Linked DNA regions of Maricaulis maris. The protein of the gene in region 2 interacts with the protein of the main gene of each other region in a pairwise test. Links are inferred from orthologs where the notes say so. Each region holds a gene or a part of one and is shown on either strand. Other genes may lie near its edges. The genes, in order: rho and hfq.

Evidence for each region.
Region 1: the proteins of hfq (region 2) and rho interact in binary tests that used the Escherichia coli proteins (3 or more experiments, as listed by UniProt). The link is inferred for Maricaulis maris from one-to-one orthologs.

What each region holds. Positions count from the first base shown.
Region 1 is NZ_AP027270.1:3,027,616-3,030,433, forward strand. It holds rho (transcription termination factor Rho), read right to left. Parts: upstream 2,156-2,818; coding sequence 845-2,155; downstream 1-844. Other genes in the region: AAA969_RS14465 (quinone oxidoreductase family protein), read left to right, coding at 1-831; AAA969_RS14475 (CopD family protein), read right to left, coding at 2,378-2,818. UniProt on the Escherichia coli protein: Facilitates transcription termination by a mechanism that involves Rho binding to the nascent RNA, activation of Rho's RNA-dependent ATPase activity, and release of the mRNA from the DNA template.
Region 2 is NZ_AP027270.1:1,461,080-1,475,919, forward strand. Bases 844-3,778 are described here. They hold hfq (RNA chaperone Hfq), read right to left. Parts: upstream 2,480-3,778; coding sequence 2,207-2,479; downstream 844-2,206. Other genes in these bases: mazG (nucleoside triphosphate pyrophosphohydrolase), read left to right, coding at 844-857; hflX (GTPase HflX), read right to left, coding at 858-2,210; AAA969_RS06860 (D-amino-acid transaminase), read right to left, coding at 2,586-3,434; AAA969_RS06865 (TrkH family potassium uptake protein), read right to left, coding at 3,442-3,778. Also shown: more of mazG, read left to right, coding at 36-843; more of AAA969_RS06865, read right to left, coding at 3,779-4,845; Trk system potassium transporter TrkA, read right to left, coding at 4,849-6,222; AAA969_RS06875 (sigma-54-dependent transcriptional regulator), read right to left, coding at 6,244-7,632; AAA969_RS06880 (PAS domain-containing sensor histidine kinase), read right to left, coding at 7,636-9,849; AAA969_RS06885 (sigma-54-dependent transcriptional regulator), read right to left, coding at 9,923-11,188; AAA969_RS06890 (two-component system sensor histidine kinase NtrB), read right to left, coding at 11,185-12,246; tRNA dihydrouridine synthase DusB, read right to left, coding at 12,243-13,187; AAA969_RS06900 (bifunctional 2-C-methyl-D-erythritol 4-phosphate cytidylyltransferase/2-C-methyl-D-erythritol 2,4-cyclodiphosphate synthase), read left to right, coding at 13,322-14,479; AAA969_RS06905 (CinA family protein), read left to right, coding at 14,476-14,840. UniProt on the Escherichia coli protein: RNA chaperone that binds small regulatory RNA (sRNAs) and mRNAs to facilitate mRNA translational regulation in response to envelope stress, environmental stress and changes in metabolite concentrations.

The DNA.
Region 1 (2,818 bases), 1.6 Mb from region 2 along the record:
TCGGGGCTTTACCCCGTGCCCCTGCCCGCCGGTATCGGATTGGAAGCCTCCGGCACCGTCGACGCCATCGGCACTGAGGTGAGCGGGTTTCAGCCCGGCGACCGCGTCGCCTATGGCGGCGGACCGCTTGGCGCCTATGCAGAGGTCAATATCGTCCCCGCGGGACGCGTCGCCCACCTGCCGGACGCGGTATCCTTTGACCAAGCGGCCGCCATCATGCTCAAGGGCATGACCGCGCGCTATCTCCTCAAGGAGACCTATGCCGTCAAACCCGGCGACACGATCCTGTTCCACGCAGCCGCGGGTGGAGTCGGTCTCCTGGTTTGCCAATGGGCCCGCGAGCTGGGAGCGACCGTGATCGGTACCGCCGGCAGTGAGGAAAAATGTGCCCTCGCGCGCGCAATGGGCGCGACCCACATGATCAACTATTCGAGCGAGAATGTCGTCTCCCGCGTCCATGAGATCACGGACGGAAAAGGCGTGCCCGTTGTCTATGACGGTGTCGGCAAGGATACTTTTGAGATGTCGCTGGATTGCCTGCAGCCGAGGGGTCTTCTGGCCAGCTTCGGTAATGCCTCCGGTCCGGTCACAGGGGTCGATCTCGGCATCCTGACCCAGAAGGGCTCGCTCTATGTCACCCGCCCGTCACTTGCCCATTATACGGCAAGCGAAGCTGCCCTTGCGGCCAATACGGCCGATGTCTTCGACGCCGTCGCACGGGGCATCCTGACGATCAGCGTCAATCAGCGCTTCGGCCTCGATGACGCCGTTCAGGCGCATGAAGCGCTGGAAGGCCGGCGGACGACAGGGGCCAGCATTCTGGTCCCCTGATCGCCCGACCCGGTCAGGTGTTCATGGAGTCGAAGAACTCGTCATTGGTCTTGGTCTGACGGAGCTTGTCGAGCAGGAACTCGATCGCATCCTGGGCACCCATCGGGTTGAGGATACGGCGCAACACATACATTTTCTGGAGCTGGCCGCGATCCACGAGGAGTTCCTCTTTCCGCGTTCCGGATTTGAGGATGTCGATGGCCGGGAAGACGCGTTTATCGGCAACCTTGCGGTCGAGAACCACTTCCGAGTTACCCGTACCCTTGAATTCCTCGAAGATGACTTCGTCCATCCGCGAGCCGGTATCGATCAGTGCGGTCGCAATGATGGTCAGCGAGCCGCCATTCTCGATATTCCGGGCAGCACCGAAGAAGCGTTTCGGACGCTGCAGGGCATTCGCGTCGACACCACCGGTGAGGACCTTGCCCGAGGACGGCACCACGGTGTTGTAGGCGCGGCCAAGACGGGTGATCGAGTCCAGCAGGATCACGACATCGCGCCCGTGCTCGACCAGGCGCTTTGCCTTTTCAATAACCATTTCGGCAACTTGGACATGACGCGTTGCCGGTTCGTCAAAGGTCGAAGCAATCACCTCGCCCTTCACCGTACGCTGCATGTCCGTCACTTCTTCCGGGCGCTCATCGATCAGCAGCACCATCAAGTAGCAATCCGGATGATTGCTTTCTATGGCGTGGGCGATGTTCTGCAGGAGGACGGTCTTACCGGTCCGGGGCGGCGCGACGATCAGGCCACGCTGGCCCTTGCCGAGCGGTGCCACAATATCGATGACGCGGCCCGAGCGATCCTTCACGGTGGGATCGGCAAGTTCCATGTTGAACCGGCTCTCGGGATAGAGCGGGGTAAGATTGTCGAAGTGGACCTTGTGACGGGCTGACTCCGGGTCCTGGAAATTGATCGTCGAGACCTTCAGAAGCGCGAAATATCGTTCGCCATCCCGCGGGCTCCTGATTTCACCCTCAACCGTGTCACCGGTTCGCAGGCCGAATTTCCGGATCTGGGTCGGCGAGACATAGATGTCATCCGGTCCGGCCAGGTAGTTCGATTCCGGTGCTCGCAGGAACCCGAACCCATCCTGCAAGACCTCGAGAACACCGCCGCCATGAATCTCGACATCCCGCTCGGCCAGGGCCTTGAGAATCGCGAACATCATGCCCTGCTTTCGCAGGGAGGATGCATTCTCGATTTCAAGCGCTTCGGCGAATTCGAGAAGCTCGGTCGGTTTCTTTTCCTTCAGTCCCTGGAGCGACATGTGCTCCAGGCCTTCAAGAAGAGCCGGTACAGGTAGGGAGGTTTCGTCAGTCATGATGATACTTCAGCTCAAGCACAAGAGCGTGGCCGCCAAAGGGCCTTACGCGATCAAGCAAGTCGGGTGCCGTCAAAGCGGAGGGTACCCGTGAATTGAGGAGCAGACGGGCGCGCTGAAAATCACGCGTCTCACGTCACGAAAGAAAGGATCCCGAAAAGGAGTCACGAAACCCTTGCCATGCAGGTCGCCCATCGTCAAGCGCCCACATATTTGTTCCTGCTATTTCAGGGCAACAACAGCAATCAGGACTATGGCGATCGCGAGAACAAACGGGACTTCATTGAGCATGCGATAGCGCTTGTCAGACCAGTCATTCGTTCCGTTCTGGAAGCGCTTGAACCGGGCCGAGAAAACCATGTGCAGACCGGTCATGAGGATGACCAGGACGAATTTGGCCGTCCAGGCCCAGCCCTGGAACACAGCCCAGCCGCCAGCCCGTTCCATGTTCGACCAGATCAGCGCTAGTCCCAGGATCCAGACCACGATCATGGCCGGGTTCATGATGATCTTGAGAAGACGCTGTTCCTGAAGTTTCAGGGTCTCGTCAAGCTCTCCGCCGGGCGTTGCGGCACAATGATAAACATAGAGCCGTGGCAAATAGAGCAGCCCGGCCATCCAGGCGATGACCGCGAGAATGTGGAAGGCGCGGAGCCAGTCGTA
Region 2 (14,840 bases):
GCGCGATTCCCCGCTGGCCACATTCCGGAGCCGAGATGTCCACGCCGCCCGAAACCCTGCCCCCGATCGACCGCCTGATTGCCATCATGGCGAAGCTGCGTGATCCCGACGGAGGATGCCCGTGGGACCTGGAACAGGATTTCGCCAGCATCGCGCCCTACACGATCGAGGAAGCCTATGAAGTTGCCGATGCGATTGAGCGGAAGCGTTATGACGAGCTCAAGGACGAGCTGGGCGATCTCTTGCTCCAGGTCGTGTTTCACAGCCGCATGGCCGAGGAAGACGGATTGTTCCGTTTCGATGACGTCGCAGCGGCGATCAACGACAAGATGATCCGCCGACACCCGCACGTTTTCGGTGATCTCGCGACCCGTGATTCAGAGACGCAAACGGCGGAATGGGAAGCGATCAAGGCCCGCGAGCGCAAGGCGTCAGACAAGGGCACCAGCCTTCTGGACGATGTGCCGATCGCCCTTCCCGCGCTCAAGCGCGCCCAGAAGCTGCAAAAGCGCGCCGCCACCGTCGGCTTCGACTGGCCAACCGCGAACCATGTTCTGGCCAAGGTGGATGAGGAATTGGCTGAGGTTCGCGAGGCCATGGCGGCCGGCGATCAGGAGGCTGTCGCCGAGGAGATCGGCGATCTGATCTTCGTGTGCACCAATCTCGGTCGCAAGATGAAGATTGATGTCGAGGCCGCGACCCGCGGTGCGAATGCCAAGTTCGAACGCCGCTTCCGGCATATCGAGGACACGCTGTCAGCTCGGGGAAAAAGGCCCCAGGACACGCCACTGGACGAGATGGAAGCCCTGTGGAACGACGCCAAACGGATCGAAAAATCGACGCCGGTCTCGGGCTGATCAGAAGTCGTCTTCGTCCTCGACCTCGCCAATCCCCTGCGGGATGGCCAGTTCCGGGAATTGCGAGCGGAAGCGCCCGGCCTCGACCGGGTGCAGGCGGACCTGAAGCGTGGTCGCCCCGGTCTCGGGATTGACCTTGCTGGCCAGCACATCGCCATGAGCATGCAACCAGGCCAGCGCCCGGGCATCCTGCGGCGGAATGTGGATTTCAACCCGCTCATCCTCGGTCGAAAGCGCCCGTTCAATCGCCTCAATGAAGGTCTCGACACCCATTCCGGTAATCGCTGAGAGGGCCAGCTTTATCGGCCGGCCGGCCTTCAGATTGGCCATCTGGACGGTGATCGCGAGGTCTTCACTGTCTTCCTCGTCGAGCCGGTCGGCCTTGTTCCAGGCTTCAATCATGGCCTGGTCATGGCTGGGCCCGGCTTCAATCGCATCGAGCACGCTCTCGACATCCTGGATCCGCCCGACCCGGTCCGGATCCGAGGCGTCGATCACATGGACGAGCAGGTCGGCTTCACGCACTTCCTCGAGGGTGGCGCGGAAGGCCGCAATCAGCTCGGTCGGCAGGTCGGTGATGAACCCCACCGTGTCGGACAGCAGGATGCGGGTGCCACCAGGCAGGTCGACCGCCCTCACCGTCGGGTCCAGGGTCGCGAAAGGCATGTCCTGTGCGAACACGCCTGCCCCGGTCAACGCATTGAACAAGGTGGACTTTCCGGCGTTGGTATAGCCGACGAAGGCGACCGTCGGGAACGGTACATCCTGGCGCTGGGCACGGTGCAGGGTCCGGGTACGGCGGACCTCGTCGAGCTGGCGACGCAGCTTCGCCATCTTCTCGTTGAGGAGGCGCCGGTCGGTCTCGATCTGGGTCTCGCCGGGGCCGGCCAGGAAGCCGCGACCGCCACGCTGGCGTTCAAGGTGGGTCCAGGTCCGCACGAGCCTGGAGCGCTCATAGGCCAGGCGGGCCAGCTCGACTTGCAGCACGCCTTCCTTGGTCCGGGCGCGCTGACCGAAAATCTCAAGGATCAGACCGGTCCGGTCGATCACTTTCACATTCCAGGCTTTTTCCAGATTGCGCTGCTGGATCGGAGACAGGGCTGTATCGATGACCGCGACATTGGCCTCAAGCTCGGTGATCAGGTCACCGATTTCAGCCATCTTGCCGCGGCCGAAATAGCGTCCGCTGTCGATCTTTCGCGTTTGCAGGATGAAGGCGTCCGCGACCTCAAGATCAAGGGCTTCAGCCAGACCGGACGCTTCTTCAAGACGCGCGTCCGCACGCGCCATGTCGGCGCGGCTGGCGGGATGTATGACAAGGGCGCGCGATACCGGCGCCTCGCGCTCAATCAATCCGTGGCGCTCTCTTCCACTGCGTCGTCATCCGCCTTGTCATCCTCGAACAGGGAGACCGGAGCTGCCGGCATGATGGTCGAGATGGCGTGCTTGTAGACGAGCTGGGACAGCCCGTCGCGACGGAGCAGGACACAGAAATTGTCGAACCAGGTCACAACGCCCTGCAGCTTTACCCCGTTGACGAGGAAGATGGTCAGAGGCGTCTTCGTTTTACGCACAGAGTTCAGGAAGACATCCTGGAGGTTTTGTTTTTTATCGTGCGACATGTTGGCTCCGCAGGCGTCGCTTTGATCAGCGATTCATGCCTAGGGTATACAGGCCCTGCCTTAAGCTGCAACCACTTCATTTTGCATGGGAAGCTCGGCTTCGCGCTCAGGCCTCGGCGAGGTAGGTCTCGCGCAGGGCCCGGGCCAGCGAGCCGGGGGCGCCATTGGCTACCGTCTTGCCATCGATCGACACCACCGGGGTCACGAATGAGGTTGCCGAGGTGAGGAAAGCCTCACGCGCATCGAGCGCCTCCGCAGGGGTGAAGGCCCTCTCCTCAATTTCCAGGCCAAGTCGTTGGGCACAATCAAGAATTCGTGCCCGCGTGATGCCGTGCAGGATGCCGTTATCGGCCTGACGGGTCAGCAGTTTTCCGGCCTTGGTGACGATCCAGGCATTGGTCGAGCTGCCCTCGGTGACATATCCGTCCGCGTCAACCTGCCAGGCCTCGGCAGCGCCCGCCTCGTAAGCCGCCTGCTTGGCGAGGACATTCGGCAACAGGTTGACGGTTTTGATATCACAGCGTGCCCAGCGCTGGTCCGGCACCGTAATGACGCCAATACCGGTCTCGGCCCGCCTGTCCGCCGCTGCGAAGTCGAGCCGTTTGCAGGTCAGCACGATGGTCGGGGTGATCGCCTGTTTCGGGAAGGCATGATCGCGGCGGGCCTGGCCGCGGGAAATCTGGAGATAGACCAGCCCGTTGCTGACCCGGTTCCGCCGCAGCAATTCGCGAATGATGCGCTCGAGCGCGGGGCGCGAGCGGGGTTCCGGAATCCGCAGCTCTGCCAGCGAGCGTGACAGGCGCTGGAAATGCCCGTCGGCATCCATCAGACGTCCGTCGCGGACACTCCAGACCTCATAGACCGCATCGGCAAACTGAAAGCCGCGATCCTCGACATGGATGGCGGCGTCAGGGTGCGCACAAAAGCGGCCGTTTACATAAGCGAAGCGCATCAGCTTTCCGTCATTTCCTGAAGAAGAGAGCCCAGATGGCGGCGACGGCCGCAAGGACCTCCAGACGCCCGAGGATCATGGCTGAAATAAGGATGGGTTTGGTCTGGTCCGGCAATTGGTTCCAGCTCGTCAGCGGTTGCGACTGGTTGAGCATGGGACCGATATTGGCGAGGGCCGATGTCATGGCAATGAAGGCCGTTTCGAAGTCGAGGCCGGCGCCCGTCAGCGCCATCGTCCCGAGCCCGATCGCCGCCACGAAGGCCAGCACATAGGACCAGATACCGACCAAGGCCCCCTCGTGAACCCGGCGCCCCCGGAAGGTCACCGGGACCATGCTGCGGGGGTCCGACAGGACAGCAAGTTCGGCCCCCATCCGCTTCCACAATAGCAGGATGCGCGAGACCTTGATGCCGCCGGTCGTCGACGCTGCCGAACCGCCGATCAGGGCGACAAAAATCGAGGCGGCCAGAGCGGGGATCACCCCGCCACCGGCGGAAAATCCGCTGGTCGACACGATGAAGGCCGCGTCCATGAGGTCGGAGAACGGGGTGCCGGGGCGCGCCAGGATGAAGAAGCCGCCAAGCCCGATCACCAGCGCGCCGATCCCGAGAATGTCGGGATCCCGCAGCACGGAGCGGTCACGGATGACATCCCAGAACAGGGCGATATTGAGTGATCCGACGAGACAGCCGATCACGATCCAGCCGGTCGAGACCGGGCCTATAGTCGCCAGCAGACCGCCGTCGGTGACCGTGTAACCGCTGGTCGAAATCGCACTCATGGCCAGCACAGTGGATGCAAACAAGCCGTTGCCAGCGAACAGCAGGCCGAGCCAGATCACCGAGGTCATGACGGCATAGATCATGCCGACACGGCGCGCCGCGACCGGAAGGTGCGAGAACACGTCGTCGGACCGAAGGGTCAGGAGAGCGGACTTGCGGATCGCGGGCACATCCCGGTCGAGGGCTGCGAAGATGCCGATGGCAAGCAGAAGCGTCGCATAGCCCCCGAGCCAGGCGAGGATCGCCCGCCAGAAGATCAGCGAGCGCGGCAGGTCATCGGCCGGCAGCAGGGTCGCACCGGTTGTGGTGACCGCGGAATAAGCCTCGAACACGGCGTCCAGGGGATCGAAATACCCGGTCAGCCAGAACGGTAGCGCGGCCATCGCGGGCGCCGTGATCCAGGACAGGAGGGCCAGTCCCAGCGCGTCCAGAGCACTCGCCTTCGAGCGCATGCCGCGGGTCGCGGCGAGGATGAAGACACCCGGGATGAAGGCAATCAGTGCTGTGGTCGCAAACAGTGGTGCCAGATGCGGCTCGCCGATGGCGACCGCAACGAAGGCCGCAAACAGCGCTACGCCGGCCAGGAGAACCCAGAGCGCACCCAGCGGCCGGAGGAAGGCGACAGGCGTCATCGATCAGAAATATTCGAGGCTGACGCGGAAGAGGTGCTCGACCTTGGGGATCAGCGCGGTGTTGCAGAACAGCAGAACGCGATCATTCTCGCGGATCCGGCCGTCATCACAGGGCAGGATGACCTTGTCCCCGCGAACCACGGCGCCGAGCGCCACACCATCGGGCAATTCCAGCTCGTCCAGCGTCTTGCCGACCAGCGGCGAGGTCGACAGCGCGACGCCTTCCAGCGCTTCCGCCTGCCCGCCGCCCAGACTTTGCAGCCCGGTAATGCGTCCGCGGCGGATATGCTGGAGGATGGTCGAAACCGTGGTCGCCCGCGGATCAATCAGGACGTCGATACCGAGCGCGTCGCGCAGGTTTTCGAAGGCCCGGTCATTGATCAGCGACAGGGCGCGCTCGGCCCCTTCCCGCTTGGCCATGACCGCAGACAGCATGTTGACCTTGTCGTCATTGGTCACACAGACCACGAGCTCGGCCTCGCTGACGCCGGCTTCACGCATCAGCTTGGCATCAAGCCCGTCACCGTGCAGGACAACGGTCTTCTTCAGGCTCTCGGCTGCCGCTTCGGCCCGCGACTTGTCGGCTTCGATCAGGCGGACCTTGACCCCGCCGGCGCGTTCCAGCGCCCGGGCGACATAGACGCCGATATTGCCGGCCCCGACCACCACCACACGGCGGATCTGTTCCGAGCTGCGTCCGAAGATATCGAGGATGCGACGGACCTGGCGGCTTTCGGTGACGACATAGACGTCATCCCCGGCGAGCAGCGGGTCATGTAGTTTGGGAATGAAAAGCGTTTGTTCGCGCTGCACCCCGACCACGGCCAGACGCAGGTCCGGGAAGAGCTCCATTACCTGCTCGGTCGTGGAGCCGGCCACCGGCGAGTTCTCGTCCAGGCGCAGGCCGAGCAGCTGCACCCGTCCGCCGGAGAAGACCGCGGTGTTGAATGCGCCCGGTGTTTCCACCCGCTGGAGAATGGCCCGACCGACCTCGAGCTCGGGCGAAATCACCACATCAACCGGCATGTTGCCGGTCGAGAACAGGTCGCCCCAGGCCGGGTCGAGATAGTTCTGGGCCCGAACCCGCGCGATCCGCATCGGCGTGTGGAAGAGCGAGTGGGCGACCTGGCAGGCCACCATGTTGGTCTCGTCCGAGTGCGTCACCGCAACGATCAGGTCAGCCTGCCGCGCGCCGGCCCGTTCGAGCACATCAGGGTGCGAGCCGTGGCCGACAACACCCTGCACGTCCAGATCGGTGACGACATTGTCGACCAGCTCGGTCGACCAGTCGACGACGGTCACCGCATTTCCCTCGCGGGCAAGGGCGCGGGCAATCCCGACGCCAACCTGCCCTGCTCCGCAGACAATCGCTTTCATGTCAGATCCATCCGTTCGGCGCTAGGCCGCGCCTTCGCGTTGCACGCTGCCAACCCCGAGCGATTTGAGTTTCCGATGCAAGGCCGAGCGCTCCATGCCGATGAAGGCTGCCGTGCGTGAAATATTGCCGCCAAAGCGGTCGATCTGGGCCTTGAGATACTCGCGCTCGAAATTCTCCCGCGCTTCGCGCAGAGACAAGGCGATCATCTTCTCCGCGTCAAACCCGACATCCTGGTTCTCGCGCGTCACGACTTCCGAGGGCAGCGAGTCGAGGGTGATCGGCTCATCCAGCGAGCCGGTCGCCAAAATGAGGAGCCGCTCGATATTATTGCGCAACTGACGCACATTGCCCGGCCAGCCATGCGCCTGCAGGGCTGCCATCACGTCATCGCCGAAGCGCCGTCGCGGAAGCCCGGCCGACGCTGTCAGCCGATCGACAAAGTGCGCGACCAGCGAGGGAATATCCTCGCGGCGGTCGGCCAGCGGCGGGACCTGGACCGGGACAACCGCGAGGCGGTGATAGAGGTCCTCGCGGAACAGCCCGCCCTGGATCCGACCGGCAAGGTCCTGAGCGGTCGAGGAGATGACGCGCACATTGACCTGAACGTCGGCGGCGCCGCCGATCCGCCGGAACCGTTGCTCGACCAGCAGGCGCAGCAGCTTGGTCTGCGTGTCCTTGGGCATATCAGCGATTTCGTCGAGATAGAGCGTGCCGCCATGCGCGCGTTCGAGCAGGCCGACATGCTTGACGCTGCCATCCTCGTTCTCGCGCCCGAACAACTCTTCCTCGACGCCTTCCGGCGACATGCCCGGCGCACTGACGGCAACGAAGTCCGACTGCGCCCGGGGCGAGCTCTCATGGATCAGCCGGGCGACCAGCTCCTTGCCGGCGCCCGACGGGCCGCGGATCAGGACCCGACTATTGGTCGGTGCGACGCGGTCGATCAACTGGCGCACCTGGGTGATACCGCTGGACTCGCCGATCAGCGAAGCCTGGCCATCACCCCGCGCGCGCAATTGCGCGTTTTCCTGACGAAGGCGGCTGGTTTCCAGCGCCCGCGTCACCGTCAGCAACAGCTTGTCGCTCTTGAACGGCTTCTCGAGGAAGTCATACGCCCCCTTGCGGATTGCCGCGACCGCCGTCTCGATCGTGCCATGTCCGGAGATCACAATGACCGGCATGTTGGCATCAATCGAGCGGAACTCGTCGAGCAGCTCGATCCCGTCCAACCGGCTGCCCTGCAGCCAGACGTCGAGGATGACCAGCGACGGCTTGCGCGCGCGGATTTCGGCCAAGGCCCCGTCTGCATCCGCAGCCTCCCGGGTCTCATAGCCGTCGTCTTCGAGCAGGCCGCCGATCAGTTCACGGATATCCGCCTCATCATCCACGATCAGTATGTCGCGAGCCATGGATCAGGCCTCCTGTACGTTTTGAAGTTCTTGTTCCGGCGTTTCCGCCAGCGGGAAGATCAAGCGCACGACCGCCCCCGGCCCGCTCGCTGGCAGGTCAAGTTCGAGCCGTCCCTTGTGGTCTTCCATCACGCGCTTGACGATCGCCAGGCCCAGCCCGGTCCCTTTCTCGCGCGTGGTCATGTAGGGCTCTGTCAGACGTTCACGGTTCGGCGTTGGCCAGCCAAGCCCGTTATCGGTGACTTCAATCACGGCGAAACCGTCCTGCTCGGTCAGCTCGACCGCGATGGTGCCGGGTGCGCCATCCTTCTCCATCCGCGCGTCGACGCTCTCCGACGCATTCTTGAGAATATTCGCGAGCGCCTGCCCGGACAGGCGCGAGTCGCACAATCCCAGAACCGGCCTGGACGGCTTGTCGAAGGTGACATCGATCGAGGGCGAGGCCACCCGCCGCGCGAAGACGGCGGACTTGGTCAGCTCGCCCAGCTCGACCTCCTCGACCTTGGGCTGGGGCATGCGCGCGAAGGAGGAGAACTCATCGACCATGCGGCCGATGTCACTGACCTGCCGGATAATGGTCTCGGTACAGCGGTCGAAGGTTTCCAGATCGCTCTGGATCTCGGCGCGATACTTCCGCTTGATCCGCTCGGCCGAGAGCTGGATCGGGGTCAGCGGATTCTTGATCTCGTGGGCGATCCGGCGCGCGACCTCGCGCCAGGCTGCATTCCGCTGGGCGGTGACGAGACGGGTGACATCATCGAAGGTGATGACCAGCCCGGCCTCCTCGTCCATCGAGGCACGCGCGGTGATATGGCGGATCTGCTCGTCCGGTGTTTCCAGGTCAATCTGCGCTTCTGCGACCACCCCCGGTCGGCGCCGCGCATCCAGCACAAGATCGGTCAGGGCGGGTGAGATGTCCTCAAGGCGCGTGCCGATCTGGTCATCCGAGCCGGGCGACAGCATGCCGATCGCCGAGCGGTTGATCAGCGTTACCTTGTTGTCCTTGTCGAGGCCAATCACCCCGGCGCGGACACCGGCCAGAATGGCTTCGATAAAGGCGCGGCGCTGCTCGCTCTCGGCGTGACTCTCTATCAATTCGCGGCGCTGGCTGCGAAGCTGACGGGTCATCCGGTTGAAGGCCCGCGCCAGGGCCGCGATTTCGTCATCATCGCGGCCCATCTGGACACGCGCTTCCAGATCACCGCGACGCACCCGTTCGGCGGCTGCAACCAGCCGTGAAATCGGGGTCACAACGCGGGTCGCGGCACTCAGGCCGAGCCAGACCGAGCCGATCAGGATCAGCGCGGCAACCTCGAAATAGAGCAGGAAGAAGGTTTGCCGGATCGTGCTTTCCTGTTCGTCAGCCCGGCGCAGCGCCACCCGCGCTTCCTCCATCTGGCGGAACAGGTCCACATTCATCGGGATCGAGACGTAGAGATAGGCGTCCTCATACCCTTCCAGCTGGTGCAGCAGGCGGACGACATCGGTGCCGACCGGGGTGAACTCCGGCGTCGAGACGGCCACACCGCCCTCGCCGGCCAGTTCGTAGAGCCGCGTGGACGGCGCAACATAAGGCTCGTTTTCCTGAAACCGTGTCCGCGCCAGCAAATTGCCGCGACCATCGACGATATAGGCCGCAGAGAAACGCTGTTCGGCGGCGAGCGAGCTCAGCCCCCAGACATACTGGATCCGGCTGGAACTGAAGGCCTCGACCGCGTCGGGCTGATTGAGCGCTTCAGCCATGGCGCTCAGCTTGTAGCCGGCCTCGCTGGTCTCACGCTCGTAAATCTCGCGCGCCACGGTCGCAGTGCCGTCGACAACTGTGGCAATGCGCTCACCAAACCAGTAATCGACCCCGCGATTGAGGACGGCGCCCAGAAACAGCGCCGCCAGAACCGCCGGCGCCGCTGCCGCAAGCGAGAACAGGGCCACAAAGCGCAGATGCAGTCGCGGGGTCGGCTCGCCAAAGCGGCGCGCCCGTACCCGCCGGATAAAACGGACCACCACAACGCAGCCCAACCCGAAAATGAGAACAGCATTGCCGATCAGGAGCGCGGTCGCTGACCGGTCGCTCAGCCGCATCAAACCGTTGTCACCAAGCAGTCCGGTAGCAGCGACGGTGAGGAAGATGGCAGATGTGACAAAGCCAATGCCGAACAAGGCGGCAGATCGCGGCGAGATATTGCGGATCAGTGGCTTCGTGGCAGTGGTCGGCAAGTGTGAGCTCACGTGTTGCAGATGCGCATCATTACTCCGTTGTTGCGCCCAATCAACACCCGTGATGCAGAGGTCACATATCGCGCGTTTCCTCGCCCAGCTCCGCAAGCCGGCGCGCCAGCGTATTGCGGTTCAAACCCAGCATTTCGGCCGCTCTTGAGCGGTTTCCACCACAGCGGTCGAGGGCTTGGCTGAACAGGGCCCGATCAACCGCGTCGATGGCAACGGTCCGGGCGTTGTCGCGACTCAGGGAAAGCGCCGCGATCGCATTGGCGTGGACGTCGAGGTCCTCGCGCGCATCACCGGCGTCAGCCGTGAAGGCCGAGAGCACGTCTTCTAGGCCGGCAACACGGCCGCGAGTTGCCAGCGACAGGCGCGACAGGACAGAGCGCAATTCGACCACATTGCCGGTCCAGGCCGAGCCCTGGAGATACTGGATCGCGTCCTTCGAGAGGCGCACCACCTCCTGCTTGTCGCGGCGCGCGAACTGGCCGAGGAAGGTTTCACACAGAGCCGGGATGTCACTGCGGCGTTCACGCAGTGGCGGGACCGAGATCACGCATTCCGACAGACGCGCCACCAGCCGGCTATCCAGGCCCGCGTCCGGCGAATGCGAGGCCGTGGCGATCACGCGACCGATACCGGCATCAAGCGCGTCGCGTGCCGCCCTTTGCTGTTCGGCATTCCACTCTTCCAGTCGCAGCCAGACCACCTGGCGGGCCGCCTGCGTCGAGCGGAACACGTCAGACGCCGGATTGGAGGGGGTGACGACAATCGCGTCGTCCGAGGCGATCCCGCGGGCCCGCAGCAGGGCTTCGGCCGCCTGTCGCTTGCCGACGCCCGGTTCGCCAGTGATCATGACATGGGCCTGGCTCGTCGCGGCCCGGGCAATCGCCTTGAAGGCGGACTGCATGGCCGCCGATTGACCGATAAAGCCGGTTGGCTCCTCCGCCGGCCTGGTCCGGCCGGCCTTGGTCTCCTCGCCCAGCGCTGCCGCGACGGCGGCGATCATATCATCGAGGTCGAAGGGTTTGGGCAGATACTCGAACACCCCGCCCTTGGCCGCACTGATCGCCGTCGAGGCCGTCGCCTGCGCGCTCATCACGATGACCGGCAATTGCGGGCGCAGGCGCGAGACGAGGCCGAGATTTTCGAGGAAATTCGTCCCGTCCAGCAGGACGTCCGCGAGCAGGAGGTCGCCCTCGCCATTGCGGATCCAGTTCAGCGCCGTGTCCGGCGATGCGGTCGCCCGGACCTGGTAGCCGGCAGACCCGAGCGCGCGCGACAGGATCAGCTTGAGACTGTCATCATCTTCCAAAAGCAGGATGCGAGCGGTCACGGCAGGTCCCTCTTGGCTATCGGCAGGCGGATATTGAAAACGGTTCGACCCGGATGGCTCTCGAAATCGATCTGCCCGTCGTGCAGGGCAGCAATCCGGGCCGCAAACGCCAGGCCGAGCCCCTCGCCGGCAGGCTTGGTGGTCACGAAGGGAGTGAAGATACCCGATCCGAGCGTTTCGGGAATGCCCGGTCCATTGTCGCGGACCGACAGGACGAGCGGGGTCGGATTGCCCCCGGTACGGCTTTTCGGCCCGGCATCGAAGCGCGTCTCGATGACGATTTCAGCGGCCGGGTCCGAGCGAACGGCGTCGAGCGCATTTTGCAGCAGGTTGAGAACGACCTGCATCAACAGGTCCGGATCGCCCTTGATGGTCGGCAGGGAGGGGTCAAAATTCTCGCGCAGCACACCCCTCGTGGCGGCATCGGCGCGGTGCAGGCTGTCCATCGCGTTGACAGCCAGCAGGTTGAGATTGATCTCGGATTGCACGCCAAGCTGGATATCCCCGACCCGGCTCCAGTGATCGGCCAGGCGGGTGATCCGGTCGACATCCTGGATGATCAGCCGGGCCAGGTCGCGCGCGCCCTCGATCCCGGTCTCACGCCGGATCAGCTGGGCAGCGCCGCGGACGCTGGCCAGCGGATTCTTGAGCTCGTGCGCCAGCATGCGACCAAAACCCAGCGCCGGCGCTTCGGACGCCTTGGCCCCCATTTCCTGATGCGGCAGCACCGAGAGAACCAGCTGGCCGTGCTCCTCAGACCAGCGGGCATGAACATCGAAGGGCCCGCCGCCGCCGAGCATGCGTCCAAGAGCGACAACGGTACGTTGGCTGCCGCACGCCTGCTCGATGATATCGGCCAGCTGGGCGCAGGTTGCCGACAGGGTGTCGAACCGGCCCTTGCCCATATGGCGCATGGACAGGCCAAGCCATTCCTCGGCCTGGGTATTGGCCCAGACGCAGCGGGCCGCACCGGAGAAGACGAGAATCGGGATCGCGGCCTGGTCGGCGGCCAGGGAGGCGGCCAGGGAGGCGGCGCCGGGCGCCGCTGCGGGGCTCATGCGACCGCACGTCCGTCAAGCTGGCGCAGGCCATCGAGCGCCGCGTGAATATCCGCCGGCCGCTCGGACCGGCACAGGCTGGCGCGCTGGGCGCGGACCCAGTCGGCATCCCCGGCGCCGCACTCGACGTCGCAGAAGCTGGCAAAATGTTTGCGGATCATGCGGATACCGAGATTTTCGCCATAATGCAGAAGGCTGTCCTCGAACTGGGCGGCGAGCGCGTCGATCTTGTCGGACCAGGGCGTTTCCACTGCGGCCTGGCCAAGCAGTTCGCGGCCGACCTCGCCGAGGAGCCAGGGGCGTCCCTGCGCGGCGCGCCCGATCATCACGGCGGCAGCGCCGGACTTTTCCAGCGCGCTGCGGGCGTCGGCAGTGGTGTGGATATCGCCATTGACGATGACCGGCAGATCAACCGCCTCGACGACGGCGCGAACGGCCGACCAGTCGGCCTGACCCTTGTAGAATTGCTGGCGGGTCCGGCCGTGCACCGTGATCAGCTGGACGCCGGCATCGCGGGCCCGGCGGGCGAGGTCAGGTGCGTTGAGACTGTCATGGTCCCAGCCCAGCCGCATCTTCAGGGTGACCGGGCGGCTGGTCGCCCCGACAGTCGCTTCGATCAGGGTCAGGGCATGGTCGAGATCACGCATCAGGGCCGAGCCGGACAGTCCCTTGGTGACCTGGCGGGCCGGACATCCCATATTGATATCAATGACCTGCGCCCCGGCATCCTCGGCGATCCGGGCCCCTTCGGACATCCAGTGGGCCTCGCGGCCGGCGAGCTGGATGACGCAGGGCTGCAACGAGGCATCGAGCGCGGCCTTGCGGACCATGTCGCGGCGACCGGCGGCCAGGGCGTCGGAGGCGACCATTTCAGACACCACCATGCCAGCCCCGAAACGCTGCGCCTGGCGACGAAACGGCAGATCCGTCACCCCGGACATCGGCGCCAGGATGGTCGGGATTTCAATGCTGTGCGTTGCGATCGAGAAGCGCATGCGGCTGGACACATCCTTGGTGGACATCGTAATCCCGAAAGCTAGCGATCTTGCTGCGCTGCGGCAATGGACGAGGCCTGTTGATGAAGATCGGAGCTGTGATCGTGGCCGCCGGGCGCGGCGAACGGGCCGGTGGCGGCGTGCCGAAACAGTATCGCGCACTGGCCGGTTCCAGTGTGCTTCATCGTAGTGTTCATGCCCTGCTTCATCATGACCGGATCATGGGTATCATCGTGGTGGTCAATCCGGACGACCGCGACCACCTGACCGCCGTCGAACAGGCACTCGGCCAGACCCTGACCACCGTCGCCGGTGGCGCGACCCGCACCGCCTCGGTCCGGGCCGGACTGGACGCCGCCCAAGCAGCCGGTTTTGATGCCGTCCTGATCCATGACGCCGCCCGTCCCTTTGTCAGCCCGGCGCTGCTCGACCGGCTCACCGACGCCCTCGCCGAGCATTCGGCGGTCATTCCGGCGCTGCCGATCGCCGATGCCCTGTTTCGCGGTGACGAGGCCGGCATGACCATGGGTGATCCGGTGTCGCGCGACGGGCTGTACGCCGCACAGACGCCGCAGGCCTTTCATCTGGCGCCGCTGCTGGCAGCCTATGACAGGCTCGGTGACACCGCCCTGCCCGATGATGCGGCGGTGATCCGGGCGGCGGGCGGCACGGTTGCACTGATGACCGGCGAGGCCGACAATTTCAAACTGACGACGCCGGCGGATTTCGCGCGGGCCGAGAGGATGCTGATGCCCGACGCGATCACCGTCACCGGACAGGGTTTTGACGTGCACCGTCTCGAAGCGGCCGACAGCATGTGGCTGTGCGGGATCGAGATCCGGGAGGGTCTGGGACTGGTCGGCCATTCCGACGCCGATGCCGGCCTGCATGCCCTGACCGACGCCATACTGGGCGCGGCGGGAGCCGGCGATATCGGCCAGCATTTCCCGCCGTCGGATCCACAATGGAAGGGCGCCGCCTCCGACGCCTTCCTGCTGCATGCCCTCAAACTGCTCGCCGAGGCCGGCGGACGCATCGTCCATGCCGACCTGACCCTGATCGCCGAACGGCCCAGGATCGGACCGTATCGCGACGCCATGCGGGCACGGGTGGCAGCACTGCTCGACCTGCCGCAGGCGCGGGTCAACATCAAGGCGACGACGACCGAGAAACTTGGATTTACCGGCCGCGGCGAAGGACTTGCCGCCCAGGCCATCATCACTGCGAGACTGTCATGATGTTCACCCATTCCCTGATCGAGCAGGCCGAAACGCTGATCGATCGCGCCCGCACTGCCGGCGTGATGATCGCCACCGCGGAAAGCTGCACCGGCGGGCTGGTCAGCGCGCTGCTGACCGAGATCCCCGGCTCCTCCGATGTCGTCGATCGTGGTTTCGTGACCTATTCCAACGCCGCCAAGACCGAGATGCTGGGCGTTCCGGCGCGGGTCATCGAGGCCAATGGCGCGGTCTCGGTCGAAGTCGCCCGGCGCATGGCCGATGAAGCCCTGCTGCGATCAAACGCCGATATCGCGGTCTCGATCACCGGCGTGGCGGGGCCCGGCGGCTCCGAACACAAGCCGGCCGGACTGGTCCATTT